DNA from 3 places in the Psychrobacillus sp. FSL W7-1457 genome. Region 2 is predicted to be linked to each of the others. Evidence: a T-box and tRNA genes for the amino acid it is inferred to sense, from the RefSeq annotation. Region 2 holds a T-box; the other regions hold tRNA genes.
What was found. A T-box is a leader RNA that pairs with one kind of tRNA and senses whether it is charged. The one in region 2 lies ahead of serS (serine--tRNA ligase), so its partner is inferred to be a tRNA-Ser.
Positions count from the first base shown of each region.

Region 1 (10,331 bases), 880 kb from region 2:
AGAAGGTTTTCGGATCGTAAAACTCTGTTGTGAGGGAAGAACAAGTACGAGAGTAACTGCTCGTACCTTGACGGTACCTCATTAGAAAGCCACGGCTAACTACGTGCCAGCAGCCGCGGTAATACGTAGGTGGCAAGCGTTGTCCGGAATTATTGGGCGTAAAGCGCGCGCAGGCGGTCCTTTAAGTCTGATGTGAAAGCCCACGGCTCAACCGTGGAGGGTCATTGGAAACTGGGGGACTTGAGTACAGAAGAGGAAAGCGGAATTCCAAGTGTAGCGGTGAAATGCGTAGAGATTTGGAGGAACACCAGTGGCGAAGGCGGCTTTCTGGTCTGTAACTGACGCTGAGGCGCGAAAGCGTGGGGAGCAAACAGGATTAGATACCCTGGTAGTCCACGCCGTAAACGATGAGTGCTAAGTGTTAGGGGGTTTCCGCCCCTTAGTGCTGCAGCTAACGCATTAAGCACTCCGCCTGGGGAGTACGGTCGCAAGACTGAAACTCAAAGGAATTGACGGGGGCCCGCACAAGCGGTGGAGCATGTGGTTTAATTCGAAGCAACGCGAAGAACCTTACCAGGTCTTGACATCCCGCTGACCGGCCTAGAGATAGGCTTTTCCCTTCGGGGACAGCGGTGACAGGTGGTGCATGGTTGTCGTCAGCTCGTGTCGTGAGATGTTGGGTTAAGTCCCGCAACGAGCGCAACCCTTGATCTTAGTTGCCAGCATTCAGTTGGGCACTCTAAGGTGACTGCCGGTGATAAACCGGAGGAAGGTGGGGATGACGTCAAATCATCATGCCCCTTATGACCTGGGCTACACACGTGCTACAATGGACGGTACAGAGGGTCGCAACCCCGCGAGGGTGAGCAAATCCCATAAAACCGTTCTCAGTTCGGATTGTAGGCTGCAACTCGCCTACATGAAGCCGGAATCGCTAGTAATCGTGGATCAGCATGCCACGGTGAATACGTTCCCGGGCCTTGTACACACCGCCCGTCACACCACGAGAGTTTGTAACACCCGAAGTCGGTGGGGTAACCCTTTTGGGAGCCAGCCGCCGAAGGTGGGACAGATGATTGGGGTGAAGTCGTAACAAGGTAGCCGTATCGGAAGGTGCGGCTGGATCACCTCCTTTCTAAGGATATATTCGGAATACAGATTTTTATCTGTATCTTAACGTTTTGCAGTTCAGTTTTGAATGTTCATGTATATTAATATTTTTAATAGACAATGAAATTCAAAGAGGGCCTATAGCTCAGCTGGTTAGAGCGCACGCCTGATAAGCGTGAGGTCGATGGTTCGAGTCCATTTAGGCCCACCATACCTTTTTAATTTCGGGGCCTTAGCTCAGCTGGGAGAGCGCCTGCCTTGCACGCAGGAGGTCAGCGGTTCGATCCCGCTAGGCTCCACCATTAAAATAATTGTTCTTTGAAAACTGGATAAAATGACATCGAAAAAGAAACAAACGCAAGATATTCAAATTGTGATCACTTACGTGATTGCAAGTGTAGTACTTTTAACTTTTAGGTTAAGTTAATAAGGGCGCACGGTGGATGCCTTGGCACTAGGAGTCGATGAAGGACGGCACTAACACCGATATGCTTCGGGGAGCTGTAAGTGAGCTTCGATCCGAAGATTTCCGAATGGGGAAACCCACTGCCCGTAATGGGGCAGTACATTTGCGTGAATACATAGCGCATCTGAGACACACCCAGGGAACTGAAACATCTAAGTACCTGGAGGAAGAGAAAGAAAATTCGATTCCCTGAGTAGCGGCGAGCGAAACGGGAAGAGCCCAAACCAAGAGGCTTGCCTCTTGGGGTTGTAGGACACTCTATACGGAGTTACAAAAGAATGAGCTAGACGAAGCGACCTGGAAAGGTCCGCAGGATAGGGTAAAAGCCCCGTAGTCAAAAGTTCATTCCCTCCAGAGTGTATCCTGAGTACGGCGGAACACGTGAAATTCCGTCGGAATCCGGGAGGACCATCTCCCAAGGCTAAATACTACCTAGTGACCGATAGTGAACCAGTACCGTGAGGGAAAGGTGAAAAGCACCCCGGAAGGGGAGTGAAATAGACCCTGAAACCGTGTGCCTACAAATAGTCAAAGCCCGTTAACGGGTGATGGCGTGCCTTTTGTAGAATGAACCGGCGAGTTACGATTACATGCGAGGTTAAGTTGAGAAGACGGAGCCGCAGCGAAAGCGAGTCTGAATAGGGCGAATGAGTATGTGGTCGTAGACCCGAAACCAGGTGATCTACCCATGTCCAGGATGAAGGTGAGGTAACACTTACTGGAGGTCCGAACCCACGCACGTTGAAAAGTGCGGGGATGAGGTGTGGGTAGCGGAGAAATTCCAATCGAACCTGGAGATAGCTGGTTCTCTCCGAAATAGCTTTAGGGCTAGCCTCAAACGTTAGAATCTTGGAGGTAGAGCACTGTTTGGACTAGGGGCCCATCCCGGGTTACCGAATTCAGACAAACTCCGAATGCCAATGATTTATGTTTGGGAGTCAGACTGCGAGTGATAAGATCCGTAGTCAAGAGGGAAACAGCCCAGACCACCAGCTAAGGTCCCAAAGTATTTGTTAAGTGGAAAAGGATGTGGCGTTGCTTAGACAACCAGGATGTTGGCTTAGAAGCAGCCATCATTTAAAGAGTGCGTAATAGCTCACTGGTCGAGTGACGCTGCGCCGAAAATGTATCGGGGCTAAACAAATCACCGAAGCTGTGGATTGATACCTTTGGTATCAGTGGTAGGAGAGCGTTCTAAGGGCGTTGAAGTCAGACCGGAAGGACTGGTGGAGCGCTTAGAAGTGAGAATGCCGGTATGAGTAGCGAAAGATGGGTGAGAATCCCATCCACCGTATGACTAAGGTTTCCTGAGGAAGGCTCGTCCGCTCAGGGTTAGTCGGGACCTAAGTCGAGGCCGATAGGCGTAGACGATGGACAACAGGTTGATATTCCTGTACCACCACCCCACCGTTTGAGTGATGGGGGGACGCAGTAGGATAGGGTAAGCGTGCTGTTGGTTATGCACGTCCAAGCAGTGAGGTGTGAGTGTAGGCAAATCCGCACTCTGTAACATTGAGCTGTGATGGCAAGGACGTATGTCCGGAGTTCCTGATTTCACACTGCCAAGAAAAGCCTCTAACGAGGTGGGAGGTGCCCGTACCGCAAACCGACACAGGTAGTCGAGGAGAGAATCCTAAGGTGAGCGAGAGAACTCTCGTTAAGGAACTCGGCAAAATGACCCCGTAACTTCGGGAGAAGGGGTGCTCTTTTGGGTGAATAGCCTAGAAGAGCCGCAGTGAATAGGCCCAGGCGACTGTTTAGCAAAAACACAGGTCTCTGCAAAACCGTAAGGTGAAGTATAGGGGCTGACGCCTGCCCGGTGCTGGAAGGTTAAGAGGAGTGCTTAGCGCAAGCGAAGGTGCGAATTGAAGCCCCAGTAAACGGCGGCCGTAACTATAACGGTCCTAAGGTAGCGAAATTCCTTGTCGGGTAAGTTCCGACCCGCACGAAAGGCGTAACGATCTGGGCACTGTCTCAACGAGAGACTCGGTGAAATTATAGTACCTGTGAAGATGCAGGTTACCCGCGACAGGACGGAAAGACCCCGTGGAGCTTTACTGTAGCTTGATATTGAATTTTGGTGCAACTTGTACAGGATAGGTAGGAGCCTTAGAGCCCGGAGCGCCAGCTTCGGAGGAGGCGTCGGTGGGATACTACCCTGGTTGTATTGAAATTCTAACCCATACCCGTAACCCGGGTAGGAGACAGTGTCAGGCGGGCAGTTTGACTGGGGCGGTCGCCTCCTAAAGTGTAACGGAGGCGCCCAAAGGTTCCCTCAGAATGGTTGGAAATCATTCGAAGAGTGTAAAGGCAGAAGGGAGCTTGACTGCGAGACCTACAAGTCGAGCAGGGTCGAAAGACGGGCTTAGTGATCCGGTGGTTCCGCATGGAAGGGCCATCGCTCAACGGATAAAAGCTACCCCGGGGATAACAGGCTTATCTCCCCCAAGAGTCCACATCGACGGGGAGGTTTGGCACCTCGATGTCGGCTCATCGCATCCTGGGGCTGTAGTCGGTCCCAAGGGTTGGGCTGTTCGCCCATTAAAGCGGTACGCGAGCTGGGTTCAGAACGTCGTGAGACAGTTCGGTCCCTATCCGTCGTGGGCGTAGGAAATTTGAGAGGAGCTGTCCTTAGTACGAGAGGACCGGGATGGACACACCGCTGGTGTACCAGTTGTTCTGCCAAGGGCATCGCTGGGTAGCTATGTGTGGACGGGATAAGTGCTGAAAGCATCTAAGCACGAAGCCCCCCTCAAGATGAGATTTCCCATTACGCAAGTAAGTAAGATCCCTCAAAGACGATGAGGTAGATAGGTTCGGGGTGGAAGCGTGGCGACACGTGCAGCTGACGAATACTAATCGATCGAGGACTTAACCAAATTGTTTGTTTCTAAGATGTCAGTTTATTCAGTTTTGAAAGAATAAATTTTTATTAAATTAATGCTTGTAATAATCTACATAGTTGATATAATAGAACTTGTCTTTCAATAATTATTCAAGTCTAGTGATGATGGCGAAGAGGTCACACCCGTTCCCATACCGAACACGGAAGTTAAGCTCTTCAGCGCCGATGGTAGTTGGGGGTCTCCCCCTGCAAGAGTAGGACGTCGCTAGGCGGATATTATTCCGAAGTAGCTCAGTGGTAGAGCAATCGGCTGTTAACCGATCGGTCGTAGGTTCGAGTCCTACCTTCGGAGCCATTTCTAGGAGAGCTGTCCGAGTGGCCGAAGGAGCACGATTGGAAATCGTGTAGGCGGGTAACACTGTCTCAAGGGTTCAAATCCCTTGCTCTCCGCCAGATAGATTTCTCTAATACATAATGGCCCCTTGGTCAAGCGGTTAAGACACCGCCCTTTCACGGCGGTAACACGGGTTCGAATCCCGTAGGGGTCACCATTTAATTTTAAACCAGCATTACGGAGGATTAGCTCAGCTGGGAGAGCATCTGCCTTACAAGCAGAGGGTCGGCGGTTCGAGCCCGTCATCCTCCACCATTATTAATTTAGCAAGTATTATTATCGCGGGGTGGAGCAAATCGCTTCACGAAGAAAGCGAAGCGTGGAAGACGTAAAACTCACTAAATGCGTAGGATGATTTAAATTTCATCTAATATTATTGTCGCGGGGTGGAGCAGTTCGGTAGCTCGTCGGGCTCATAACCCGAAGGTCACAGGTTCAAATCCTGTCCCCGCAACCAAATGGTCCCGTGGTGTAGCGGTTAACATGCCTGCCTGTCACGCAGGAGATCGCCGGTTCGATCCCGGTCGGGACCGCCATTTATTATTCAATATGTTAGAGATTTAGGATAAGCAAGCAAATCGAGGAAGCAATCGAACGAAAGAAGGAGCGTACTAAAGTACGTGACTGAATGAGTGAGTGAAGCTGACAAAGAGTTGTACAGCTTAGCGTAAATCGAAGAGGCTCAGTAGCTCAGTCGGTAGAGCAAAGGACTGAAAATCCTTGTGTCGGCGGTTCGATTCCGTCCTGAGCCACCATTACGCCGGAATAGCTCAATTGGTAGAGCAACTGACTTGTAATCAGTAGGTTGGGGGTTCAAGTCCTCTTTCCGGCACCACTGTCTAGTGGAGGGGTAGCGAAGTGGCTAAACGCGGCGGACTGTAAATCCGCTCCTTAGGGTTCGGCGGTTCGAATCCGTCCCCCTCCACCAGTTTTTATAGGGGCATAGTTTAACGGTAGAATAGAGGTCTCCAAAACCTTTGATGTGGGTTCGATTCCTACTGCCCCTGCCAAATAATAAGTTAACTTTGAATAATGGCGGTTGTGGCGAAGTGGTTAACGCACCGGATTGTGATTCCGGCATTCGTGGGTTCAATTCCCATCAGTCGCCCCATATTCTATCTGGTTAGCTCTTTTTTTTATTCTGTGGCGGTCGTGGCGAAGTGGTTAACGCACCGGATTGTGATTCCGGCATTCGTGGGTTCAATTCCCATCGGTCGCCCCATTGGGGTATAGCCAAGCGGTAAGGCAACGGATTTTGATTCCGTCATGCCCTGGTTCGAATCCAGGTACCCCAGTTATTTGCGGAAGTAGTTCAGTGGTAGAACACCACCTTGCCAAGGTGGGGGTCGCGAGTTCGAACCTCGTCTTCCGCTCCAAATTAAGGCGGCATAGCCAAGTGGTAAGGCACAGGTCTGCAACACCTTTATCACCGGTTCAAATCCGGTTGCCGCCTCCAATTTTTAAAAAAGTATTTACTGCCTTTAATATGCCGGTGTGGCGGAATTGGCAGACGCGCGGGACTCAAAATCCCGTATCTTCGGATGTGTCGGTTCGACCCCGACCACCGGTATCATATTCATGACATAAAGTCATACATATCAAGACTTCTAACTACTTGTTAGAGGTCTTTTTTGTTGTTTCAATAAGAGGACTGAAATAAGCTAAAATCCCGTGCATAGGAGTAATTGAATGTCTCGGAAGAAGTAATAGTTATATCAAAAAAGTTATATTTGCTTAAAATGAAAATCACTTAAATTGTTAGAATAGCTCTTGAAAATCTTTTCAATGTCTCAATACCTGTACATTCACTTTTTCAAGAATTGAATGCGTATCTATATTTCCGTTTTCATATTAGTTACTTTGTATATTTTTACATTCGATTGACAAGATAGTCATATCGACATTAATAAAACTTCATACAACTCAAACTGGATGGACTCGAGAGACAGAGAGGAATAGACGCATGTTTTCTACGATACTAATGGGATTGACGATCTTATTTATGGTAACAACCTTATACTATTTCTTTTCAGGTCATAAATATAAGAAAAGCTATTTTCAGTCAACTTTATTCCAAAAGCTATTTTTCGCTATGCTTGGCATTACTTTTGGATTTGCTGTTCTTTATTACTTATTGTCTATGGAAGGAGATGTAGTAAGAGTCAGCACTGAAGAGGGGAAGGATGGAGGAGAGAATTTTTTAGATTATCTCTATTTCAGTGGAGTAACCATTTTATCAGTAGGCTATGGTGACTTGGTGCCTGTGGGAAAGGCACGGTTCTTTGCACTAATACAAGCAGCAATTGGTCTTTTGTTACCAACGGCATTTTTTATAAGAGCTTTGGATGAAACAGAAGGTAGCAGTGGAGACGGTGCAAAAAATGAAAATGAAGATGAGCAAGGCAGTGACAATGATGGGCAACCAGGTAATTGATGCATCTTTTCTATAAAGGTAGTCCAACTGGTGAGGATATCATTTTTATATAAATGGCTGGTCCAAGAATATCTTTGTACACATTTAGTCGAAAGCCATGAGTTTTTATCATTAAATAAGCATGTAATCATTTGGAAATCACCATACTAACACTATGAATGGAAGATAGGTGACTAAAAGTGAAGAAAACAATACTAATCATATTAGCTATATTGGTTGTTGTATGTGGAGGACTTATATTAGCTATTTCGATGTCTCCAACTAAAAAGTTTAATGATGTAAAGATCGAAGCTACTAAAAAGCCGATCGTTCTTATTGTTGTCGATTCTTTAATGGCAGAACCATTGCAAAAGACGATAAAAGAGGGAGAGGCACCTGCATTTTCATTTTTAATAAATAATGGGGATTTTTATCCAGAATTTATTAGTTCTTATCCAACAATGTCCGTTACAATTGATAGCACCTTGTTGACTGGAACATATGCAAATCAGCATAAAATCCCCGGGTTGATTTGGTTTAATAAAGATGAGGCACGCATGGTCAGTTATGGAAGTGGAATCGCGGAGATATGGGACAATGGGGTTAAAAATGTAGTGGCTGATAGTGTTATTCATCTGAATGAAACCCATTTAAGTAAAGAAGTTCTAACGATTCATGAACAATTGGCAAGTGCTCAAATACACACAGCTTCTATTAATGGTCTATTATACCGGGGAAGCTTTAAGCAGGATTTACAAGTACCTAAGCTTCTTTCTATTACAGATCTATTGCCAAAAGAAATAAAGGTGAATGGGCCATTGCTTTTGTCGCTCGGTGGCTTATCTCAATACAATCCAGAGAACGATCGATATAAATACGTTTGGAAGAGGATGGGAGTAAATAATGAGTTTACATCTAATGAACTGACTTATCTAATTGAACAAGGGAACCTACCTACCTTTACACTAGCCTATCTCCCTGATGCGGATGCGTCCATACATAGAAACGGTCCTGGTGATGAATCTGGGATTGAGAAGGCTGACCAAGCACTGCAAGAGCTGTTAAATAATTTTGGCTCTTGGGAAAAGGCAGTAGAAGAGGTTACATGGATAGTCCTTGGTGATAGTGGTCAATCTGCAGTTAAGGAAGAAAAGGAAACGGCTTTAATTGATTTGAATGAATTGTTAAAGCGGTACACCTTCTTAGAAAAAGGAAAAGAAAATACACAACTAGCCATCGCAGTGAATGAACGAATGGCCTACATCTATTTAAATGATGAAGAAATTCCTTTTTCTGATATAGTAGAAAGCTTAAAAAAGGATGAACGAATAGGTTTTATTGCATGGAGCGATGAACAACAAATAAATCATGTTGTAAGCTCAGACGATAAAGAACTCACCTTCTCTCCAAATGGTCCTTATATGGATGAATATAAGCAGTCGTGGCAATTAGATGGAGATTTGTCTCTTTTAGATATAAAAGATGAGCAAGGAACTTTACGTTATCACACATATCCTGATGGACTAGCTCGGCTGTACGGAGCACTCCACTCCCAAACCGGAAAAGTTATCATAGTAGATGCAAAGCCTTCTTACGAATTTATTGAAAAACATAGTCATGATCATGCTGGTGGGGGTGCACATGGCTCTCTCCATCGGGTAGATTCCGTTTTTCCCCTAATCGTTTCGGGTGAGACAGAAAGACCACCATCCAACCGACTCGTGGATGTGAAGGAGTGGGTAATAGGGTTGTTGGGTGGCTCATAAATGGGAGCCACCTTTTTTTATGTAAGCACAGTAATTATGGACTTTTTACTGTCCCAATAAATATTTGTAATTTCCATTATTAAGAAGTTTTATTTTTCTACAATAGGGAATAACATAATTAGAATCAAAAATAAGAAAAGCGAGGAATTTAAAATGGTTAAAACATATAACTTTATTATCGAAGGAAAAATTATCGAGGTACACGCAACTTCTAAAGCAGAAGCGCAAAGCAAGGCAAACCATATATATGAAGAACTTAAAAGTGAACAGTATCAGCAACAGCAATAAAAGACTCTCAACGAGACGTTAAGAGTCTTTTATTTCATTTCTTCATTTAAATTCAAAAATAATTGTTCTAGTTGTTCTTTTGGAATTTCTAGATAAGAATCTCCAATACTTATTTCAATTTGGCATTTCTCCCCATCCAGCTCACTTAAATAGCTGGATATCCCTATGCGATTATCAAGCTGGACTTTGCTTATAACAGCTGCCATTTCCTCTTGTGAACGATTAAAATAGACGTGAAACATATTGGAAACAGGTACTTCTGGTACGGTGTAAATATCCTTACAGTTATTAAATAGCTGTGCTAGCTCTACAGATTTTTGATAGTATTGCTTCATTTTGTGTGCTCGCTTATCAAAATAATAATCTGCTGATAGAATATAAGGATACAAGCTTATAAGTGTTCCACCATAACGCTTTCTCCAAATTTTAGATTTCTCTATGAAATCCTCGTCACCGGCTAGAATAGCTCCCGCAATACCACCAATTCCTTTATAAAAAGACATATAAACACTTACAAATAGGTCGCAAACCTCAGAGGCTGTTTTATTATAGTACGGTAATACTTCTAAAAGTCGGGCTCCGTCTAAATGAAGCTTTATACCATTTTCACGACAATAGGCTGAAATCTGTTCTAATGTTTCAAAGCTAGGAAGCTGGCCACCAATTTCTCTTTGAGGTAGCTCCAATAAAAGACATGCTATGTCTTCTTTAAGGTTTTTTACGTCCTCTAGCTCAATTACTCGATTCTTGTCTGCCAGCAGGATCGTTTTAATCTGGTGTAATTCCTTTAAACCATCCATCTCGTGTATTTCTAAATGACATAAAGGGTGATAGGCAACCTGGTTAAGCTGCTTCTCATCGCACCAAATACGTAAGGCGATTTGCTGAGCCATTGTACCGCTAGGGAAAAATGCAGACGTTCCCTTACCTAAAAGTTTAGCCATTTTCTTCTGAAAGTCTTCTATAATAGACCCGTTACCATAGATATCGCTGAATTGGTCCTCAGAAACATCCTTCAATGCATCCTTTAAGACGGAGATATCTCGATT
Region 1 is NZ_CP151993.1:3,077,988-3,088,318, reverse strand. It holds rRNA gene NSQ95_RS15180 (16S ribosomal RNA) at 1-1,135, shown strand, start outside; tRNA gene NSQ95_RS15175 (tRNA-Ile) at 1,245-1,321, shown strand; tRNA gene NSQ95_RS15170 (tRNA-Ala) at 1,337-1,412, shown strand; rRNA gene NSQ95_RS15165 (23S ribosomal RNA) at 1,527-4,455, shown strand; rRNA gene rrf (5S ribosomal RNA) at 4,577-4,692, shown strand; tRNA gene NSQ95_RS15155 (tRNA-Asn) at 4,702-4,776, shown strand; tRNA gene NSQ95_RS15150 (tRNA-Ser) at 4,783-4,874, shown strand; tRNA gene NSQ95_RS15145 (tRNA-Glu) at 4,898-4,972, shown strand; tRNA gene NSQ95_RS15140 (tRNA-Val) at 4,995-5,070, shown strand; tRNA gene NSQ95_RS15135 (tRNA-Met) at 5,196-5,272, shown strand; tRNA gene NSQ95_RS15130 (tRNA-Asp) at 5,276-5,351, shown strand; tRNA gene NSQ95_RS15125 (tRNA-Phe) at 5,495-5,570, shown strand; tRNA gene NSQ95_RS15120 (tRNA-Thr) at 5,575-5,650, shown strand; tRNA gene NSQ95_RS15115 (tRNA-Tyr) at 5,660-5,743, shown strand; tRNA gene NSQ95_RS15110 (tRNA-Trp) at 5,752-5,825, shown strand; tRNA gene NSQ95_RS15105 (tRNA-His) at 5,851-5,926, shown strand; tRNA gene NSQ95_RS15100 (tRNA-His) at 5,962-6,037, shown strand; tRNA gene NSQ95_RS15095 (tRNA-Gln) at 6,039-6,110, shown strand; tRNA gene NSQ95_RS15090 (tRNA-Gly) at 6,117-6,191, shown strand; tRNA gene NSQ95_RS15085 (tRNA-Cys) at 6,198-6,271, shown strand; tRNA gene NSQ95_RS15080 (tRNA-Leu) at 6,304-6,385, shown strand; gene NSQ95_RS15075 (potassium channel family protein) at 6,779-7,249, shown strand; gene NSQ95_RS15070 (alkaline phosphatase family protein) at 7,429-8,994, shown strand; gene NSQ95_RS15065 (hypothetical protein) at 9,148-9,282, shown strand; gene NSQ95_RS15060 (aminotransferase class I/II-fold pyridoxal phosphate-dependent enzyme) at 9,312-10,331, opposite strand, start outside.
Region 1: it has a tRNA-Ser gene. The T-box ahead of serS (serine--tRNA ligase) is inferred to sense a tRNA for this amino acid. The anticodon was not compared.

Region 2 (10,331 bases):
GCTTAGAAGCTCTTTGCGATTTTCTAGTTTCAAATAAACTTTCATAAGAATATTACATAGGTAAAAATTAATGATATATATAGCAATCTACCAGTAAAATACTTACCAATAGGCAGTGACACAAGCAGGTATAGTGAGGCAGATAATACATCACACCTGTGCGGTCTAATGCTCACGCCACAGGAAGCGTCTGTCAGAGCAGACATCAATTAAAAGCATATAAATATCGATATTACTCTTAGAGAAAGTTCAGTTTATATATTTATCTATTAAAATAGGTGTTATGGACTCAAACCTAGTTTCAACTTAATAGTTTTTAATCTTTTAATAGACAAAGTAATAAAATAATTGCAAGAAAAGTCGGAATATATATATTATTTATCGATTCTTGACAGTCTATGTGCCCGCTGATAACCTTGTAATAATATTTAATTATAGAGGAGGAAGTCAGCGTAATGTGGGAATCGAAATTTCAAAAAGAAGGTTTAACATTCGACGATGTTTTATTAGTTCCAGCTCAATCAGAGGTTTTACCAAAGGATATTAATTTATCAGTACACTTAACATCAAAAATCAAATTAAATATTCCGGTGATCAGTGCTGGTATGGATACTGTTACAGAGGCGAAAATGGCTATTGCTATGGCACGCCAAGGTGGACTAGGAATTATTCATAAAAACATGAGCATTGAGGAACAAGCAGAACAAGTGGAAACAGTTAAACGTTCAGAGAATGGCGTTATCACGGATCCTTTTTATCTAACACCGACTCATCAAGTTTATGATGCAGAGCATTTAATGGGGAAATACCGCATCTCTGGGGTTCCTATAGTAAATAATGAAGAAGAACTAAAACTAGTTGGAATAATTACGAATCGTGACCTACGTTTCATTCAAGATTATTCTTTACCAATTAATGAAGTAATGACTAAAGAACAGTTAGTGACTGCTGCAGTTGGTACTACATTAGAACAAGCTGAAAAAATCCTTCAACAATACAAAATAGAAAAATTACCAATCGTTGATGATAACGGAATCCTTAAAGGCTTAATAACTATTAAAGACATTGAAAAAGTAATTGAGTTTCCTAACGCTGCTAAGGATCAACACGGTCGATTGTTAGTAGGAGCTGCAGTTGGAGTAACAAGTGATACAATGATTCGTGTACAAAAGTTAGTGGCTGCACAGGTAGATGTAATTGTTATTGATACAGCTCACGGACATTCTAAGGGCGTAATAGATGTAGTGAAGGAAATAAGAGCAACCTATCCAGATTTAGATATTATTGCTGGAAATGTCGCAACTGGTGCTGCTACAAAGGCTTTATACGAAGCTGGTGCAGATGTGGTGAAAGTCGGGATTGGTCCAGGTTCAATTTGTACTACTCGTGTAGTAGCAGGAGTTGGTGTGCCACAAATTACAGCTATCTATGATTGTGCTACTGAAGCTCGCAAGGCTGGAAAAACGATTATTGCCGATGGCGGTATTAAATTCTCTGGTGATATTGTAAAAGCTTTAGCTGCTGGAGGACATGTAGTTATGCTAGGTAGTCTACTTGCTGGAACTACGGAAAGCCCAGGGGAAACAGAGATTTTCCAAGGGAGACGTTTTAAAGTTTACCGAGGAATGGGTTCTATTGCTGCAATGGAAAAAGGTTCTAAGGATCGCTATTTCCAAGAGGATGCAAAGAAATTAGTTCCAGAAGGTATTGAAGGTCGTCTTCCATACAAAGGTCCACTTTCTGATACAATTCATCAGCTTCTTGGTGGAGTTCGAGCAGGTATGGGGTATTGTGGTACAGGTACTTTAGAAGACCTACGAGAAAATGCACAATTTATTCGCATGACTGGTGCTGGCCTACGAGAAAGTCACCCACACGATGTACAAATAACAAAAGAAGCACCAAACTACTCTATCTCTTAAAATAAGTAGAAACTTTCGCACCCATTTCACGTCTATATATAGGCCGAATGGGTGCTTTTTTAAAGTGTTATGCACCTAGTTCAAAAAGTATGATAAAATGAGCATTGATAATAGAAAAAGTGGAGGTACAGTAGTGAAGAAATATTGGAAAACAACAATGGTAAAGTGGCTAGTACTTCCGATGTTGCTTGTGTCTTTAGTAGGTGGAATGCCAACTAACACAAAAGCAGAGGAAAGTTTAAATTTAAATGTTGATGCAGCAATCTTAGTAGATGCTGATTCTGGAAAAATTCTTTTTGAGCAAAATGCAGATGCAGCTTTAGGAATTGCAAGTATGACAAAAATGATGACCGAATATCTTCTTTTTGAAGCAATAGAAGAAGGTAAAATTTCATGGGAACAACAATATTCAGTAAATGAATATACATATAAAATTTCTCAAGATCGTCGTCTAAGTAACGTGCCTCTACGCGAGGATGGTACTTATTCAATTCGTGAATTATATGAAGCAATGGCAATCTATTCAGCCAATGCAGCAACTATTGCAATAGCAGAAACAATTGCTGGAACTGAAGAAAACTTTGTGAAGTTAATGAATGAAAAAGCTTCAGAAATGGGCTTAGAAAACTATAAATTTGTAAATTCAACAGGCTTAAACAACGCAGATTTACAAGGCATGCATCCGGCAAGCACAGGAGCAACAGATGAAAATGTCATGCCTGCTAGCTCGGTGGCAAAATTAGCTTATCTTCTGATGAAAGACTATCCAGAAGTGTTAGAGACAACAAAGATTCCTCATAAAATTTTTCGCGAGGGCACATCGGATGCTATCAAAATGAGTAACTGGAACTGGATGCTACCAGGACTAGTTTACGAATATGAAGGCGTAGATGGTTTGAAAACAGGAACAACAGATTTTGCAGGACATTCCTTTACCGGAACTGCTGAAAGAAACGGTATGAGAGTAATCGCTGTAGTCATGAAAGCAGTAGACGCTAACGGAAAAGGAAGTTATGAAGCTAGATTTGACGCAACTAGAGCGTTATTTGATTTTGGTTTTGCCCAATTTACTAAAGTAGAGCTAATACCCGAAGGATATAAAATTCCTGGTCATAAAACTTTGAAAGTAAATAAAGGAAAAGAAGATACGGTTGCAATTGCAGTGAAAGAACCTATCTCTATGCTGATCAAATCCAGTGATAAAGATCTGTACAAGCCTGTTTTCACTCCATTAGAAGACAAGCTAGAAGCAGAAGTCAAGAAGGACACAGTAGTAGGAAAAGTCCATCTTGAAAAATCTGAAGGTACTGATTATGGGTACATTACTGGCGATCAAGGAAGTGTTGATGTAGTAACAACAGAAGCTGTAGAAAAAGCAGGTTGGTTTAGTTTAATGCTACAAGGCATCGGCAAATTCTTTAGCGGATTATGGGATAGTACAACAGATTTTGTTGGTGGTTTATTTTAAATCTCTATAAAAAAGCACTGAAACTCTATATGGGTTTCAGTGCTTTTAGTTTGCAATGGATGTTATGACTTCTCTATTTTGATTGCCCGCATAAGTTCATGTATGGAGGACGAAAGATTTGTAAAATCTAGTCCACCGAAACCTAAAACTAACCTTGGAACAGTTTCGTCAATGGGAGAGGTTATATACTTATGCAAACCATAGATTTGAATGTTAGCTTGTTGGGCAAGAGAAACAAGCTCCTCTTCCTTCCTATCTGTCTGGATGGTTAATAGAAGATGCATTCCTGCCTGTTCCCCTGAAAGTTTAACAATAGGCTCATACTCTGAAAGTGTCTTCGTGACAATTTCCAGCTTTCTTTTATAAATTTTACGCATTTTATTTAAGTGCTTTGCAAAGTGACCGTCCTCCATAAATTTTGCAAGTATATGCTGATCCATGCGTGGTACAGTAGCAGAATAATAATAGTATTTGTCCTTATATTGCTTTATAAGCGTGTTTGGAAGGACAGCGTAGGCAATCCTTAAGGAGGGCATGAGAGACTTCGAAAATGTGCTTAAGTAAATTACACGGTCGTTTTGATCCATACCTTGTAAAGAAGGTATTGGTTTTCCTGTATATCTAAACTCACTGTCATAATCATCTTCAATAATATATCGTTTCTCTTCCTGATAAGCCCATGCTAGCAGTTGACTTCTGCGTGAGGCTGACATAACAGAACCAGTTGGAAATTGATGAGATGGTGTAACATACATAACCGTTGTATTAGTTTTCTCCAGCTCCTCCACCACTAACCCTTCCTCGTCTACTGGAACAGCAACAGACTTTTCCTCATTCTCTAAAAAAAGGTGATGGGATAATGGATACCCAGGATTTTCGTAACCATAAACGGCTTTGTCACCAAGAAGACGAACGAGAAGTGGCATGAGTTGTTCTGTACCTGATCCTAAAATAATTTGCTCTGGTCTGCTTTTTACACCACGGGATTGATAAAGATAGGACGATATTTGTTGTCTTAGTATATAGTCTCCCTGAGGATGTCCTAGCTGCAATAGATCTTTATGGTCTTCATGAGCTAATTCTTTTGCGTATTTTCTCCAAAGAGTAAAAGGAAAAGAATCTTCATCTATCTTTCCCGGTGAGAAGTCTATATGGAAGGAAGTAGCTTTCTCTTCTTTTCCAACAGGAGTATCTTCCTTTTCAATCAGAGCTAGCTCTTCTATGTTTTGGACAAAATACCCTTTTCTTGGCTCCGAATTAATATATCCTTCTGCGACAAGCTGACTATAGGAAAGCTCGATCGTTGTTTGACTTAGATCTAGGTATTCAGCTAGCTTTCTTTTAGATGGAAGCTTTTCTCCTTCCTTAATATGACCTTGCACAATGGCATCTTTTAAAAATTTATATAATTGTTCATATAATGGCAGATTTGTGTTCTTTTCTAAAGGAAGCATGAGAAAATCCATTGTATCATCCAATCTGACCATGTTCATTTTATTGTTTCTGGCACTTTTCATATGGTCAAATACCATTATACTAAATTTTATAACAATTAGGAGGTATATAGGATGAATTTACATATGACAGGAACAGAGCTAGTAAAAAGAGGTATGGCTGAGATGCAAAAGGGTGGAGTTATAATGGATGTTATTAATGCGGAGCAGGCTCGTATTGCAGAGGCAGCAGGAGCCGTGGCAGTTATGGCATTAGAACGTGTGCCATCTGATATTCGTGCTGCGGGCGGAGTGGCTCGTATGGCCGATCCTCGCATAATGGAAGAGGTAATGAGTGCTGTAACGATTCCAGTCATGGCTAAAGCGCGTATTGGACACATCACGGAAGCCAGAATGCTTGAAGCAATGGGTGTGGATTATATTGACGAATCAGAAGTACTGACCCCAGCGGATGAGGAGTATCACCTTCGAAAAAGTGAGTTTACTGTTCCATTTGTTTGTGGGTGTAAGGACCTGGGAGAGGCTGCTCGACGTATAGGAGAAGGTGCATCCATGCTTCGCACAAAAGGGGAGCCTGGGACAGGGAATATTGTAGAAGCAGTTCGTCATTTGCGTAAGGTAAATGCCCAAGTGAGAAAGATTGTGCATATGGATGAGGATGAATTAATGACAGAGGCAAAAATTCTTGGAGCACCATATGAAATTTTATTGCAAATTAAGCACAAAGGAAAATTACCAGTAGTAAATTTCGCAGCAGGAGGAGTTGCAACTCCAGCAGATGCTGCACTAATGATGGAGCTAGGAGCAGATGGAGTGTTTGTCGGTTCAGGTATATTTAAATCCGATAATCCAGAGAAATTTGCTCGCGCTATTGTAGAGGCAACTACTCATTATCAAGATTATAAATTATTAGTGGAGATTTCAAAGGATTTAGGAATCCCTATGAAGGGAATAGAGATTTCTCGTTTATCAACTGCTGAGCGTATGCAAGATCGAGGGTGGTAAGATGGTCACAATAGGAGTGCTTGCTCTTCAAGGAGCTGTTACGGAACATATCCGTTCAGTGGAGGAATGCGGAGCAAAAGCAGTAAAGATTAAAACAAAAGAAGACTTGAAAGGAATAGATGGCTTAATCCTACCTGGTGGAGAAAGTACCGCAATGCGCAAGCTTATAGACCGTTTTGATTTACTAGGTTGTTTAAAGCAGTTTGCAGATTCAGGCAAGCCTATATTTGGTACTTGTGCTGGTCTAATATTATTAGCAAAGCAAATTCAAGGTCAGGATACACATCATATTGGTGTGCTACAAGCAACTGTCGCAAGAAATTCCTTCGGTCGTCAGGTGGATAGCTTTGAAACTAATTTAGATATTCAAGGGATAGCGACTGATTTTCCAGCCATTTTTATAAGGGCTCCACATATTGTCGAAGTAGATAAGAGTGTAGAAATTCTTGCTACCCATGAAGAACGAATCGTAATGGCAAGACAGAATCATATATTGGGATGCTCCTTTCATCCCGAATTAACAAATGATCATCGTATAACTGCCTATTTTATACAAATGGTTCAGGAATCGCTTGCCAAACCGGTCAACCTATAGTAAAGTATGGTTAATTTCATGATTTAAAAAACGATGATAGGAAGTAGTAGCAAGTAAGTTTTTTTTAGAGAGTCAGCGGCTGGTGGGAGCTGATAAAAGCGCTTGTGAATCCGTCCTTTGAGTTGCGCAGCTGAAAAATAGGTAAGCTGTGGCCGGTTGAAAAGCCGTTATTAGACAAGTGGATCTGAGATGTCAGATCAATCAGGGTGGCAACGCGGGTAGCTCTCGTCCCTTTTATAAGGGATGGGGGCTTTTTTGTCGTTTTTTATGAATTTAAATCTGGTTAATAGGCCAAAAATATCAAGAGGAGGAAATCATATGTTAGATGTAAAATTTGTACGTGATAATTATGAAGAAGTGAAAGCTAAACTTGCGAAGCGTGGAGAAGATATCTCCGAGTTCGATCAATTTCTTCCTTTAGACCAAAAGCGTAGAGAATTAATAGCAAAAACAGAAGTACTAAAGGCAGAAAGAAACGAGGTTTCTCAAAAAATCTCACAAATGAAACGAAATAAAGAGAATGCTGATGATGTAATCGCTCGCATGCGTGAAGTAGGCGATGAGATTAAAGCATTAGATGAAGAACTACGCCAGGTAGAAGAAAAATTTGAATATATGATGATGCGCATTCCAAATATTCCACATGATGACGTTCCAATTGGCGATTCTGAGGATGATAATGTTGAAATTCGTAAATGGGGAGAGGTCCCTGCGTTTAACTTTGATACAAAGGCTCATTGGGATATCGCCACAGATTTAAAAATTGTGGACTTTGAACGAGCTGCAAAAGTAACTGGAAGCCGTTTTGCTTTTTACCGTGGTTTAGGGGCAAGATTAGAGCGCGCGCTATGGAATTTCATGATGGACCTTCATTCAGAAGAGCATGGCTATGAAGAAATGCTACCACCATATATGGCAAACCGTATGAGCCTAACAGGTACTGGACAGCTTCCAAAGTTTGAAGAGGATGCTTTCTTAGTTAACGAGGAGGATTATTTCTTAATCCCAACGGCTGAGGTGCCAGTAACTAACTTCTACCGGGATGAAATTTTAGATGGAGCTGATCTTCCACAAGCCTTTACTGCTTTTAGTGCTTGTTTCCGTTCAGAGGCTGGTTCTGCAGGTAGAGATACACGCGGGCTAATCCGTCAGCATCAATTTAATAAAGTTGAGCTGGTACGTTTTGTTAAACCAGAGGATTCATACGAGCAATTGGACCTTCTAACAGGACATGCAGAAAAGGTTCTTCAGCTTTTAGGACTTCCATATCGTGTGCTACGTATGTGCACAGCAGATCTTGGATTCACTGCAGCGAAGAAGTATGATATTGAAGTATGGTTACCAAGCTATGGCGAATATAAAGAAATTTCTTCATGCAGTAACTTCGAGGACTTCCAAGCTCGTCGTGCTGGAATCCGTTTTAGAAGAGAACCGGGTGCTAAACCTGAGTTTGTACACACATTAAACGGTAGTGGACTAGCAATCGGACGCACAGTAGCTGCCATCCTAGAAAATTATCAGCAACCAGATGGATCAGTTAAAATCCCAGAGGTCCTACAACCATACATGGGCGGAAAAACAATTATTAAATAAAGAAAAGCGGAACCGCCTATGTCTGCCCCGACAGGCAAATGGGGAAAAGTGAGGAGGCAGCTCTTCAGCCACCAGAACTTTTATTCATTTGACCCCGAGGGACAAGGTGCTGGAGCTAGCCAAAAAGAAAAGCGCAAGCACCTATCTCTGCCCCGACAGGCAAATGATCCGTTATAAGATACTTTTAATGATATAAAAGTAAGAACCAAAAACGCCTAGAGTTCTAAGCGTTTTTGGTTCTTTTTCTTTAGTCGTAGCTCTCGAAAGAAAGTCGTTAGTAAGTTACCACAGGTTTCCGCAAGAACCCCTTCCGTTACCTCACAGACATGGTTGAATCGAGTATCATTTAAAAGCGTATACAGAGAGGCTACACACCCTGCCTTCATGTCTCTCGCACCATATACTACTCGAGGGATACGTGACTGTAATATTGCTCCTGCACACATAGGGCAAGGCTCTAAAGTAACATAAAGGGTTGTTTCTTCGAGTCTCCAGCTACCAATTTTGGCACATGCCTCTTGAATAGCCAGAAGTTCTGCATGTGTCGTTGCATTTTGGGTCGTTTCTCGTAGATTGTAGGCACTCCCAATTACCTCATTTTTATGTACGATAATAGCTCCGATCGGAACCTCACCTATGGCAGCAGCCTTTTTTGCTTCCTCAATTGCTAAATTCATATAATATTCATCCATTTGGAGTCAACTCCTTACGCGTATTTTAGCATGTTTTGTAGATAACGTGCATATTCTGATTTGAAGGAGTGATGCGATGATTTATACAGTTAAGTTAGGTGATAGCTTATATTCTATTGCAAGACAAAATGGTACTAGTGCGGCTACTATTGCTTCCATCAATGGCTTGCCGAACCAGGATGTATTGGTCGTTGGACAATCATTAGTCCTACCCTCTACTCCAAGTCCAAATCGGCCAATGATTGAAACCAATTTATATGTGGAATGGTATACCGAGGCACCATCTGAAACAGTTATTAGCCAAGTAGAAAATGTAGCCTCTCTATTAACCTACATGATGCCATTTGCTTTTGAAGTTAAAAGAGATGGATCATTGACTAAAATGGATTGGGGAAGGTTGCCAGAAGTTGCTGCGGCAAATAACGTGGAAGAAGTTGTTATAATAGTCAATATTGAAGAAGGTGCTTTTAGCGACACATTAGCTCATACCATTTTTACGAATGAGGAAGTGAAGCAAAGAGTATTTGAAGAGACAGTTGCTGAGGCTAATAGAAGAGGAACGAATCATATTCATACTGATTTTGAATATATAGATCCAGATGATCGGGATGAATACGTAACTTTCTTAAAAGAGTTTCGGGCTTTTGCTCCTAGCTTTATTTTTTCTGCAAGCTTAGCTCCAAAAACAAGTGCTAACCAGCCTGGTAAGTGGTACGAAGGACATGACTATAAGGCTCTAGGTGAGGTGTTAGACTTCGTCGTCATTATGACGTATGAATGGGGCTATAGTGGAGGACCTCCGATGGCTGTGTCACCAATAGGTCCAGTAAGAAAAGTTTTAGAGTATGCCATAAGTGAAATACCTTCACAAAAGGTTATGATGGGGCAAAACCTGTACGGCTATGATTGGACATTACCCTACAAAGTAGGCAATCCATTTGCAAGAGCAATTAGTGCCCAAGCAGCAGTTCAACTGGCAATCGATCGAAATGCCGCGATAGAATATGATGAAGTTGCCCAGGCACCTTTTTTTAATTACTGGAGGGACGGGAAAGAGCATGAAGTGTGGTTCGAGGATGCTCGTTCTATTCAGGCTAAGTTCAATCTTTTAAAGGAACTGAACCTTTTAGGAATCTCCTACTGGCATAGTGGCTTCAATTTTCCTCAGAATTGGTATCTTTTAAATGATATGTTTCGTATTAAGAAAAAATAGGGGGTATTTGTCTTTCTCTGGAAAGACAAATATCCTCTATTTTTCATCATATCCCTATGCTAAAATAGAGGATACGACTTGAAACTTTAGAGTGAGGTTAGAGATATGTCTGTTCCATTTATAACGGTAGAGGGTCCAATAGGTGTTGGTAAAACCTCATTGGCCAAAGCAATTGCTAATACATATCAATTTGAATTGTTAAAAGAGATCGTAGACGAAAACCCCTTTTTAAATAAATTCTATGAAGATATAGCAGAGTGGAGCTTTCAAACTGAAATGTTCTTTCTTTGTAATCGCTATAAGCAATTAAGTGATATTGAAAAAAAATACTTATCTAACGAAACAGCAGTTGTTGCGGATTATCATATTTTTAAAAATCTTATTTTTGC
Region 2 is NZ_CP151993.1:15,561-25,891, forward strand. It holds gene guaB (IMP dehydrogenase) at 456-1,922, shown strand; gene NSQ95_RS00060 (serine hydrolase) at 2,020-3,390, shown strand; gene NSQ95_RS00065 (PLP-dependent aminotransferase family protein) at 3,453-4,907, opposite strand; gene pdxS (pyridoxal 5'-phosphate synthase lyase subunit PdxS) at 4,959-5,849, shown strand; gene pdxT (pyridoxal 5'-phosphate synthase glutaminase subunit PdxT) at 5,851-6,444, shown strand; T-box leader at 6,469-6,680, shown strand; gene serS (serine--tRNA ligase) at 6,763-8,037, shown strand; gene tadA (tRNA adenosine(34) deaminase TadA) at 8,253-8,729, opposite strand; gene NSQ95_RS00090 (glycosyl hydrolase family 18 protein) at 8,806-9,942, shown strand; gene NSQ95_RS00095 (deoxynucleoside kinase) at 10,048-10,331, shown strand, end outside.

Region 3 (10,331 bases), 1.3 Mb from region 2:
AGTCTCTAAATAATGGGCTTTCATCTACAGCTATAAAGGTTTTAGGAGGGTTTGCCTCTAAAAACTTCATAAGAGGCTTAGAAACCGGCTGAGCTCCAAAACGAATGACAGCATTAGGGATAGCTGATTGCATAAACACTTCACTTTTTAAAATAGCGTCATATTGGTCTATACATAAATGCATACAATCCTTAGGTACATTACTTCGAAGCGTGGACAATGGATCCGCTAGTACTGGCCATTGTATAGCTTTCACAAACTCCCAGAAACCTACTGTTGAGTTTAAGGAATCCCCTGCAATAATAAGTCCCTTCTCTGTGTCTGTTATTAACTGAGTATACCAATGGATGCATTCTTTACTTGGCACAAGCATCCCTAATTCTGTTTGCTGCATTTGAGGCACGGAAGCAGGCCGATCCATTTCTAACAATAGTGGCTCACGAAACGGCACGTTGATATGAACTGGTCCCATCGGTGCATTCCTAGTAGAAGAAACTGCACGATGAATATGTCTCTCTATAAACGCGAGGCTTTCTTCTCTTTCCTCAGGTAAGGGAAAATCAACCGACCATTTTACATGCTTACCAAATAGATGTATTTGGTCTATCGCTTGAGGAGCACCTACCTCTCTAAGTTCATGTGGGCGATCCGCTGTCACAATAAGTAATGGTATTCTTGCATAATATGCTTCCACTATCGCCGGAAAGAAATTCGCAGCAGCAGTACCAGAAGTACACAATAGAACAACAGGGTTCTTTTTCGCTTTGGCAATTCCTAAAGCAAAATATCCTGCAGAACGCTCATCAATTTGTCTATATAAGTTAAAGCCTGTCGTTTTTGCAAACCCATATGCTAAAGGAGTGGATCTAGATCCTGGGCATAGCACGATATCCTCTATGCCCGCTTGTTTAATAGTTTCTACAAATTGATTGACATAAGATGTTAGAAAGCTCGCGTTAGTCATTCATATTTCCTCCCAAAGTTCGAAGCATTGGTCGGAATTTGACTCTTGTTTCTTCAAACTCTTCTAAAGAGGTGGACTCGGAAACTAATCCGCCTCCAGCATATAAATAAGCGTATTGGTTTTCTATGAGAGCGGAACGAATACCTACCGCAAACTCTCCATCTCCCTCGGCATTCACCCAGCCGATTGGAGCGGCATAGTAACCACGGTTCATTTGTTCAGATTCTCTAATAATCTCAATGGCCTCTTGTCGAGGTTCACCACCAAGTGCTGGTGTCGGATGCATAGCTTCTACAAACTCGAAAAGAGAAGAGCTTCCTTTAATTTTTCCCTCTATAGGTGTAAACAAGTGCTGAATATCTCTTATTTTCATAAGCTTTGGTCTAGCTGGAATCTTAACCTGCTCACAATATTGCTCAAATACTTTTCTAATCATCTGAACAACATATTCATGTTCCATTAAGTTTTTATTATCCGATAATAGCGCATCTCCAAGCTTCTTATCTTCCACTTGGTCTTTTCCTCTTCGAACGGATCCAGCCAAACCAGCAGATTCAACCTTGCCATTTTCCAGTTTTACTAATCTCTCTGGAGTCGCCCCAAAGAAAGTCTTGTCTTCTTTCTCAAGACCAAATAAATAACTTTCAGGTTGCTCCATCGATGCATTGTAAATTGCTGTAGATGGTGAAAAGATATCATCAAAGGTTAACTTTAGGGAGCGCCCAATGACTACCTTGTTTACTTCCTTATTACGAATTCTTTCCGTTACAGTTTCAACCGCTGATAAGTATTCTTCCTTTAATCTATCTTCTCGTTGAAGAAGATGTGGCTTTTTATGGACCTTTAGTTCTTTCACTTGAGCTGTATGAATTAATGTATCTCTTTCTATACGTAAACGCTCAAAAGCTGCAGAGCTGTCCTCTTCCTCTGTAATATGATGAATACTTACAAAAGCCTGGTCGTCCTGTATGACTAATTGAAATGTAGCCACAGCAAAAAAACTAGACGGGAAGCTATTCCATTCCGATGATATATTATTTGAAGGATCGAAAGAGAATCCACCAAATAGAATTGGAGACACATCTGCTTTCTCTATTAATGAGCATGCACAAAGGTCGTCCCATTTTTGAGCTATATCGGTGTATCTATTTTTCTCTAAATCATTAGACAGAACATAGGCATGTCCAAGTCCAACCAATGTGAACGTTTTCTCTTTGTTTTGCCAAAAGAATCGTTTCCCTTTATAGTAATCCTCTCCTGCCTCAAAAAAAGCATGAGCAGACATTCTAGATACTTCTATTGTTTCTGTATAAAAACGTAATGTTGATTTATTTTGCCCGGTGGTGTTCGGCATATATATGACCTCCGTATAAATTACCTGCTAGTTTAAGTTCATGTTTTATTACTCTACCCTTTATCATACAACTTTCTCCGCGTTTCGGCACACATTTAGCTACAAATGTATGCTAAAATTGAAGTTGATTCTTTAAAAGGAGAGAAATTTATATGTCACAAGAACTACAAGCTGATAAAGGCTGGCGTATATGGTGGAAGTTAACAAGACCACACACGTTAACTGCATCGTTTGCCCCTGTATTTTTAGGTACAATGATTGCCCTTTATTACGTAAATATTGATTGGCCTTTATTCTTAGCAATGCTCATTGCGTGCTTGTTTATACAAGCTGCTACGAATATGTTTAATGAGTACTACGACTTTGAAAGAGGTCTAGATAGTGAAGAATCTATCGGCATTGGTGGCGCAATAGTCCGCAATGGTGTCAAACCAAAGACAGTGCTTCAACTAGCCTTAGTACTATACGTCCTAGCCGCTCTGTTAGGTATTTATATTTGTTCCCAATCATCTTGGCTTTTATTGATCATTGGTGCCGTTTGTATGCTCATTGGATACTTATATACCGGTGGACCTTACCCAATAGCTTATACACCGTTTGGAGAACTATTCAGTGGCGTGGTTATGGGAATGTTTATTGTTTTAATTGCTACATACATTCAGGTAGGTTCTATACCAAACTTTGCCTTGTTCCTATCTATCCCTAGCACTCTGCTTGTCGCTGCTATTATGCTTTCTAATAATATTCGAGATATTGTAGAGGATACAAAAGGCGGTAGGAAAACAATGGCTATCTTAATAGGTAGAGACAATGCTATTAATGTGTTAGCCTTATTTTTTATCGTTTCTTATGTATGGATCATCTTACTAGTAATTCTACAAATTATTACACCTTGGGCTTTACTAGTCTTCCTAAGTGCTAAGAAACCACTAGATGCTATAAAGCTATTTAAATCTAAAGAGAATCACCTTGAAGTTGGATTAGCAATGAAAAACACCGCACTTACCAATACCATTTTCGTATTTCTTTTAGGTATTGGCTTGTTAATAGGATTTTTAATATGATGATCAGTCAGGAAGTTAAACGCTTCCTGGCTTTTTTATTTGTGAAGTTTAAATTAGAGGTTGGAGAAGTGTAAACGAAGAAAGAAAAATCTAACCAAATAATAGATTTTGAGTAGTTTCTTTAGAATCGGACGGTTTTGTTCAATAATCGGTCGGTTAGGCATAATAATCGGTTGGTTCCCTTCAACAATCGGTCGGTTTTACCTGATAATCGGTCGGTGGAAGAACTTTTAGGAGTAAATCTCTTCACAAGAAGATAACGCTCCAAATGCTATAATGTAGAACCTACTCGATCACTTTAATGTAATCGTTCTGCTAACAATATTTGAAAGGAATTTCACAAACATGACAGGGAAGTTATTATAATTAAGTGCAGTATAGATTTACTACAATAAATACATTACTTTTCTTAATACCTCTTCCCTTAAGGACCTGCAGTGTTATAACGATCCTTACATATCATAAAGATAAAATAAAAAAGACAACCACCGAAGTGATTGTCTTTTTAAAGTTATGACCCCTACGGGATTCGAACCCGTGTTACCGCCGTGAAAGGGCGGTGTCTTAACCGCTTGACCAAGGGGCCTTATATATGGCGGAGAAGGAGGGATTTGAACCCTCGCGCCGGTTGCCCGACCTACACCCTTAGCAGGGGCGCCTCTTCAGCCACTTGAGTACTTCCCCATATATATGGCTCCGAAGGTAGGACTCGAACCTACGACCAATCGGTTAACAGCCGATTGCTCTACCACTGAGCTACTTCGGAATAATGGTGGGCCTAAATGGACTCGAACCATCGACCTCACGCTTATCAGGCGTGCGCTCTAACCAGCTGAGCTATAGGCCCATTAATTGGAGCGGGTGAAGAGAATCGAACTCTCATCATCAGCTTGGAAGGCTGAGGTTTTACCACTAAACTACACCCGCGTGATAAATGGTGGCTCAGGACGGAATCGAACCGCCGACACAAGGATTTTCAGTCCTTTGCTCTACCGACTGAGCTACTGAGCCTCTTCGATTTACGCTAAGCGGCACAACTCTTTGTCAGCTTCACTCACTCATTCAGTCACGTACTTTAGTACGCTTCTTCTTTCGTTCGATTGCTTCCTCGATTTGCTTGCTTATCCTAAATCTCTAACATATTGAATAATAAATGGCGGTCCCGACCGGGATCGAACCGGCGATCTCCTGCGTGACAGGCAGGCATGTTAACCGCTACACCACGGGACCATTTGGTTGCGGGGACAGGATTTGAACCTGTGACCTTCGGGTTATGAGCCCGACGAGCTACCGAACTGCTCCACCCCGCGACAATAAAATCGTTGAAATTTAAATCAACTATGTATTTAATAACTTTTCCGTTTCCAAGCTTACTTGCATAGATGTTATGTATAATTTCCCACTAACAATAAGATGGAGGAGGAAGAGGGATTCGAACCCCCGCGCGGTATGACCCGCCTGTCGGTTTTCAAGACCGATCCCTTCAGCCAGACTTGGGTATTCCTCCGAAAAATTATGTTGGTGGACCTTGCAGGACTCGAACCTGCGACCGGACGGTTATGAGCCGTCTGCTCTAACCAACTGAGCTAAAGGTCCTTAAGATGGCGGCAGAGGGAGTCGAACCCACGACCTTTCGGGTATGAACCGAATGCTCTAGCCAGCTGAGCTACGCCGCCAGGAACTTTAAAAGAAAATTTTATATTTGGTGGAGCCTAGCGGGATCGAACCGCTGACCTCCTGCGTGCAAGGCAGGCGCTCTCCCAGCTGAGCTAAGGCCCCAAATTTTTATTAATAACTGGTCGGGAAGACAGGATTCGAACCTGCGACCCCTTGGTCCCAAACCAAGTGCTCTACCAAGCTGAGCTACTTCCCGTATATATATTGGCGCGCCCGGCAGGAGTCGAACCCACAACCTTCTGATCCGTAGTCAGACGCTCTATCCAATTGAGCTACGGGCGCTAATGTTACTTAAAAGTGGTGCCGAGGACCGGAATCGAACCGGTACGGTAGTCACCTACCGCAGGATTTTAAGTCCTGTGCGTCTGCCAGTTCCGCCACCCCGGCACTTAGTGAATCTTTGGAGCGGAAGACGAGGTTCGAACTCGCGACCCCCACCTTGGCAAGGTGGTGTTCTACCACTGAACTACTTCCGCTCGGTTATTAAATTAAATGGTGCGGGTGAAGGGAGTCGAACCCCCACGCCTTGCGGCGCTAGATCCTAAGTCTAGTGCGTCTGCCAGTTCCGCCACACCCGCATATTTATTTCACAAAAGTGAATGAGCCATGAAGGACTCGAACCTTCGACCCTCTGATTAAAAGTCAGATGCTCTACCAACTGAGCTAATGGCTCGGAAAATGGTGCCGGAGAAAGGACTTGAACCCTCAACCTACTGATTACAAGTCAGTTGCTCTACCAGTTGAGCTACTCCGGCAGGAGTAAAATTATGGTGGAGGATGACGGGCTCGAACCGCCGACCCTCTGCTTGTAAGGCAGATGCTCTCCCAGCTGAGCTAATCCTCCTGGGTAATATTTTTTTATTGCAAGCCCAGCGACGTCCTACTCTTGCAGGGGGAGACCCCCAACTACCATCGGCGCTGAAGAGCTTAACTTCCGTGTTCGGTATGGGAACGGGTGTGACCTCTTCGCCATCATCACTAGACTTGAATAATTATTGAAAGACAAGTTCTATTATATCAACTATGTAGATTATTACAAGCATTAATTTAATAAAAATTTATTCTTTCAAAACTGAATAAACTGACATCTTAGAAACAAACAATTTGGTTAAGTCCTCGATCGATTAGTATTCGTCAGCTGCACGTGTCGCCACGCTTCCACCCCGAACCTATCTACCTCATCGTCTTTGAGGGATCTTACTTACTTGCGTAATGGGAAATCTCATCTTGAGGGGGGCTTCGTGCTTAGATGCTTTCAGCACTTATCCCGTCCACACATAGCTACCCAGCGATGCCCTTGGCAGAACAACTGGTACACCAGCGGTGTGTCCATCCCGGTCCTCTCGTACTAAGGACAGCTCCTCTCAAATTTCCTACGCCCACGACGGATAGGGACCGAACTGTCTCACGACGTTCTGAACCCAGCTCGCGTACCGCTTTAATGGGCGAACAGCCCAACCCTTGGGACCGACTACAGCCCCAGGATGCGATGAGCCGACATCGAGGTGCCAAACCTCCCCGTCGATGTGGACTCTTGGGGGAGATAAGCCTGTTATCCCCGGGGTAGCTTTTATCCGTTGAGCGATGGCCCTTCCATGCGGAACCACCGGATCACTAAGCCCGTCTTTCGACCCTGCTCGACTTGTAGGTCTCGCAGTCAAGCTCCCTTCTGCCTTTACACTCTTCGAATGATTTCCAACCATTCTGAGGGAACCTTTGGGCGCCTCCGTTACACTTTAGGAGGCGACCGCCCCAGTCAAACTGCCCGCCTGACACTGTCTCCTACCCGGGTTACGGGTATGGGTTAGAATTTCAATACAACCAGGGTAGTATCCCACCGACGCCTCCTCCGAAGCTGGCGCTCCGGGCTCTAAGGCTCCTACCTATCCTGTACAAGTTGCACCAAAATTCAATATCAAGCTACAGTAAAGCTCCACGGGGTCTTTCCGTCCTGTCGCGGGTAACCTGCATCTTCACAGGTACTATAATTTCACCGAGTCTCTCGTTGAGACAGTGCCCAGATCGTTACGCCTTTCGTGCGGGTCGGAACTTACCCGACAAGGAATTTCGCTACCTTAGGACCGTTATAGTTACGGCCGCCGTTTACTGGGGCTTCAATTCGCACCTTCGCTTGCGCTAAGCACTCCTCTTAACCTTCCAGCACCGGGCAGGCGTCAGCCCCTATACTTCACCTTACGGTTTTGCAGAGACCTGTGTTTTTGCTAAACAGTCGCCTGGGCCTATTCACTGCGGCTCTTCTAGGCTATTCACCCAAAAGAGCACCCCTTCTCCCGAAGTTACGGGGTCATTTTGCCGAGTTCCTTAACGAGAGTTCTCTCGCTCACCTTAGGATTCTCTCCTCGACTACCTGTGTCGGTTTGCGGTACGGGCACCTCCCACCTCGTTAGAGGCTTTTCTTGGCAGTGTGAAATCAGGAACTCCGGACATACGTCCTTGCCATCACAGCTCAATGTTACAGAGTGCGGATTTGCCTACACTCACACCTCACTGCTTGGACGTGCATAACCAACAGCACGCTTACCCTATCCTACTGCGTCCCCCCATCACTCAAACGGTGGGGTGGTGGTACAGGAATATCAACCTGTTGTCCATCGTCTACGCCTATCGGCCTCGACTTAGGTCCCGACTAACCCTGAGCGGACGAGCCTTCCTCAGGAAACCTTAGTCATACGGTGGATGGGATTCTCACCCATCTTTCGCTACTCATACCGGCATTCTCACTTCTAAGCGCTCCACCAGTCCTTCCGGTCTGACTTCAACGCCCTTAGAACGCTCTCCTACCACTGATACCAAAGGTATCAATCCACAGCTTCGGTGATTTGTTTAGCCCCGATACATTTTCGGCGCAGCGTCACTCGACCAGTGAGCTATTACGCACTCTTTAAATGATGGCTGCTTCTAAGCCAACATCCTGGTTGTCTAAGCAACGCCACATCCTTTTCCACTTAACAAATACTTTGGGACCTTAGCTGGTGGTCTGGGCTGTTTCCCTCTTGACTACGGATCTTATCACTCGCAGTCTGACTCCCAAACATAAATCATTGGCATTCGGAGTTTGTCTGAATTCGGTAACCCGGGATGGGCCCCTAGTCCAAACAGTGCTCTACCTCCAAGATTCTAACGTTTGAGGCTAGCCCTAAAGCTATTTCGGAGAGAACCAGCTATCTCCAGGTTCGATTGGAATTTCTCCGCTACCCACACCTCATCCCCGCACTTTTCAACGTGCGTGGGTTCGGACCTCCAGTAAGTGTTACCTCACCTTCATCCTGGACATGGGTAGATCACCTGGTTTCGGGTCTACGACCACATACTCATTCGCCCTATTCAGACTCGCTTTCGCTGCGGCTCCGTCTTCTCAACTTAACCTCGCATGTAATCGTAACTCGCCGGTTCATTCTACAAAAGGCACGCCATCACCCGTTAACGGGCTTTGACTATTTGTAGGCACACGGTTTCAGGGTCTATTTCACTCCCCTTCCGGGGTGCTTTTCACCTTTCCCTCACGGTACTGGTTCACTATCGGTCACTAGGTAGTATTTAGCCTTGGGAGATGGTCCTCCCGGATTCCGACGGAATTTCACGTGTTCCGCCGTACTCAGGATACACTCTGGAGGGAATGAACTTTTGACTACGGGGCTTTTACCCTATCCTGCGGACCTTTCCAGGTCGCTTCGTCTAGCTCATTCTTTTGTAACTCCGTATAGAGTGTCCTACAACCCCAAGAGGCAAGCCTCTTGGTTTGGGCTCTTCCCGTTTCGCTCGCCGCTACTCAGGGAATCGAATTTTCTTTCTCTTCCTCCAGGTACTTAGATGTTTCAGTTCCCTGGGTGTGTCTCAGATGCGCTATGTATTCACGCAAATGTACTGCCCCATTACGGGCAGTGGGTTTCCCCATTCGGAAATCTTCGGATCGAAGCTCACTTACAGCTCCCCGAAGCATATCGGTGTTAGTGCCGTCCTTCATCGACTCCTAGTGCCAAGGCATCCACCGTGCGCCCTTATTAACTTAACCTAAAAGTTAAAAGTACTACACTTGCAATCACGTAAGTGATCACAATTTGAATATCTTGCGTTTGTTTCTTTTTTTGATGTCGTTTTATCCAGTTTTCAAAGAACAAGTTAAAAAGCTTTAAATGCTCATATAGAATGAACATTCAAAACTGAACTGCAAAACGTTAAGATACAGATAAAAATCTGTATTCCGAATATATCCTTAGAAAGGAGGTGATCCAGCCGCACCTTCCGATACGGCTACCTTGTTACGACTTCACCCCAATCATCTGTCCCACCTTCGGCGGCTGGCTCCCAAAAGGGTTACCCCACCGACTTCGGGTGTTACAAACTCTCGTGGTGTGACGGGCGGTGTGTACAAGGCCCGGGAACGTATTCACCGTGGCATGCTGATCCACGATTACTAGCGATTCCGGCTTCATGTAGGCGAGTTGCAGCCTACAATCCGAACTGAGAACGGTTTTATGGGATTTGCTCACCCTCGCGGGGTTGCGACCCTCTGTACCGTCCATTGTAGCACGTGTGTAGCCCAGGTCATAAGGGGCATGATGATTTGACGTCATCCCCACCTTCCTCCGGTTTATCACCGGCAGTCACCTTAGAGTGCCCAACTGAATGCTGGCAACTAAGATCAAGGGTTGCGCTCGTTGCGGGACTTAACCCAACATCTCACGACACGAGCTGACGACAACCATGCACCACCTGTCACCGCTGTCCCCGAAGGGAAAAGCCTATCTCTAGGCCGGTCAGCGGGATGTCAAGACCTGGTAAGGTTCTTCGCGTTGCTTCGAATTAAACCACATGCTCCACCGCTTGTGCGGGCCCCCGTCAATTCCTTTGAGTTTCAGTCTTGCGACCGTACTCCCCAGGCGGAGTGCTTAATGCGTTAGCTGCAGCACTAAGGGGCGGAAACCCCCTAACACTTAGCACTCATCGTTTACGGCGTGGACTACCAGGGTATCTAATCCTGTTTGCTCCCCACGCTTTCGCGCCTCAGCGTCAGTTACAGACCAGAAAGCCGCCTTCGCCACTGGTGTTCCTCCAAATCTCTACGCATTTCACCGCTACACTTGGAATTCCGCTTTCCTCTTCTGTACTCAAGTCCCCCAGTTTCCAATGACCCTCCACGGTTGAGCCGTGGGCTTTCACATCAGACTTAAAGGACCGCCTGCGCGCGCTTTACGCCCAATAATTCCGGACAACGCTTGCCACCTACGTATTACCGCGGCTGCTGGCACGT
Region 3 is NZ_CP151993.1:2,694,493-2,704,823, forward strand. It holds gene menD (2-succinyl-5-enolpyruvyl-6-hydroxy-3-cyclohexene-1-carboxylic-acid synthase) at 1-964, opposite strand, end outside; gene NSQ95_RS13120 (isochorismate synthase) at 957-2,318, opposite strand; gene NSQ95_RS13125 (1,4-dihydroxy-2-naphthoate polyprenyltransferase) at 2,471-3,382, shown strand; tRNA gene NSQ95_RS13130 (tRNA-Glu) at 3,897-3,968, opposite strand; tRNA gene NSQ95_RS13135 (tRNA-Ser) at 3,976-4,066, opposite strand; tRNA gene NSQ95_RS13140 (tRNA-Asn) at 4,074-4,148, opposite strand; tRNA gene NSQ95_RS13145 (tRNA-Ile) at 4,153-4,229, opposite strand; tRNA gene NSQ95_RS13150 (tRNA-Gly) at 4,236-4,309, opposite strand; tRNA gene NSQ95_RS13155 (tRNA-Phe) at 4,318-4,393, opposite strand; tRNA gene NSQ95_RS13160 (tRNA-Asp) at 4,537-4,612, opposite strand; tRNA gene NSQ95_RS13165 (tRNA-Met) at 4,616-4,692, opposite strand; tRNA gene NSQ95_RS13170 (tRNA-Ser) at 4,797-4,889, opposite strand; tRNA gene NSQ95_RS13175 (tRNA-Ile) at 4,902-4,978, opposite strand; tRNA gene NSQ95_RS13180 (tRNA-Met) at 4,985-5,058, opposite strand; tRNA gene NSQ95_RS13185 (tRNA-Ala) at 5,086-5,161, opposite strand; tRNA gene NSQ95_RS13190 (tRNA-Pro) at 5,179-5,255, opposite strand; tRNA gene NSQ95_RS13195 (tRNA-Arg) at 5,265-5,341, opposite strand; tRNA gene NSQ95_RS13200 (tRNA-Leu) at 5,358-5,446, opposite strand; tRNA gene NSQ95_RS13205 (tRNA-Gly) at 5,461-5,535, opposite strand; tRNA gene NSQ95_RS13210 (tRNA-Leu) at 5,553-5,637, opposite strand; tRNA gene NSQ95_RS13215 (tRNA-Lys) at 5,660-5,732, opposite strand; tRNA gene NSQ95_RS13220 (tRNA-Thr) at 5,739-5,814, opposite strand; tRNA gene NSQ95_RS13225 (tRNA-Val) at 5,828-5,903, opposite strand; rRNA gene rrf (5S ribosomal RNA) at 5,927-6,042, opposite strand; rRNA gene NSQ95_RS13235 (23S ribosomal RNA) at 6,164-9,092, opposite strand; rRNA gene NSQ95_RS13240 (16S ribosomal RNA) at 9,298-10,331, opposite strand, start outside.
Region 3: it has a tRNA-Ser gene. The T-box ahead of serS (serine--tRNA ligase) is inferred to sense a tRNA for this amino acid. The anticodon was not compared.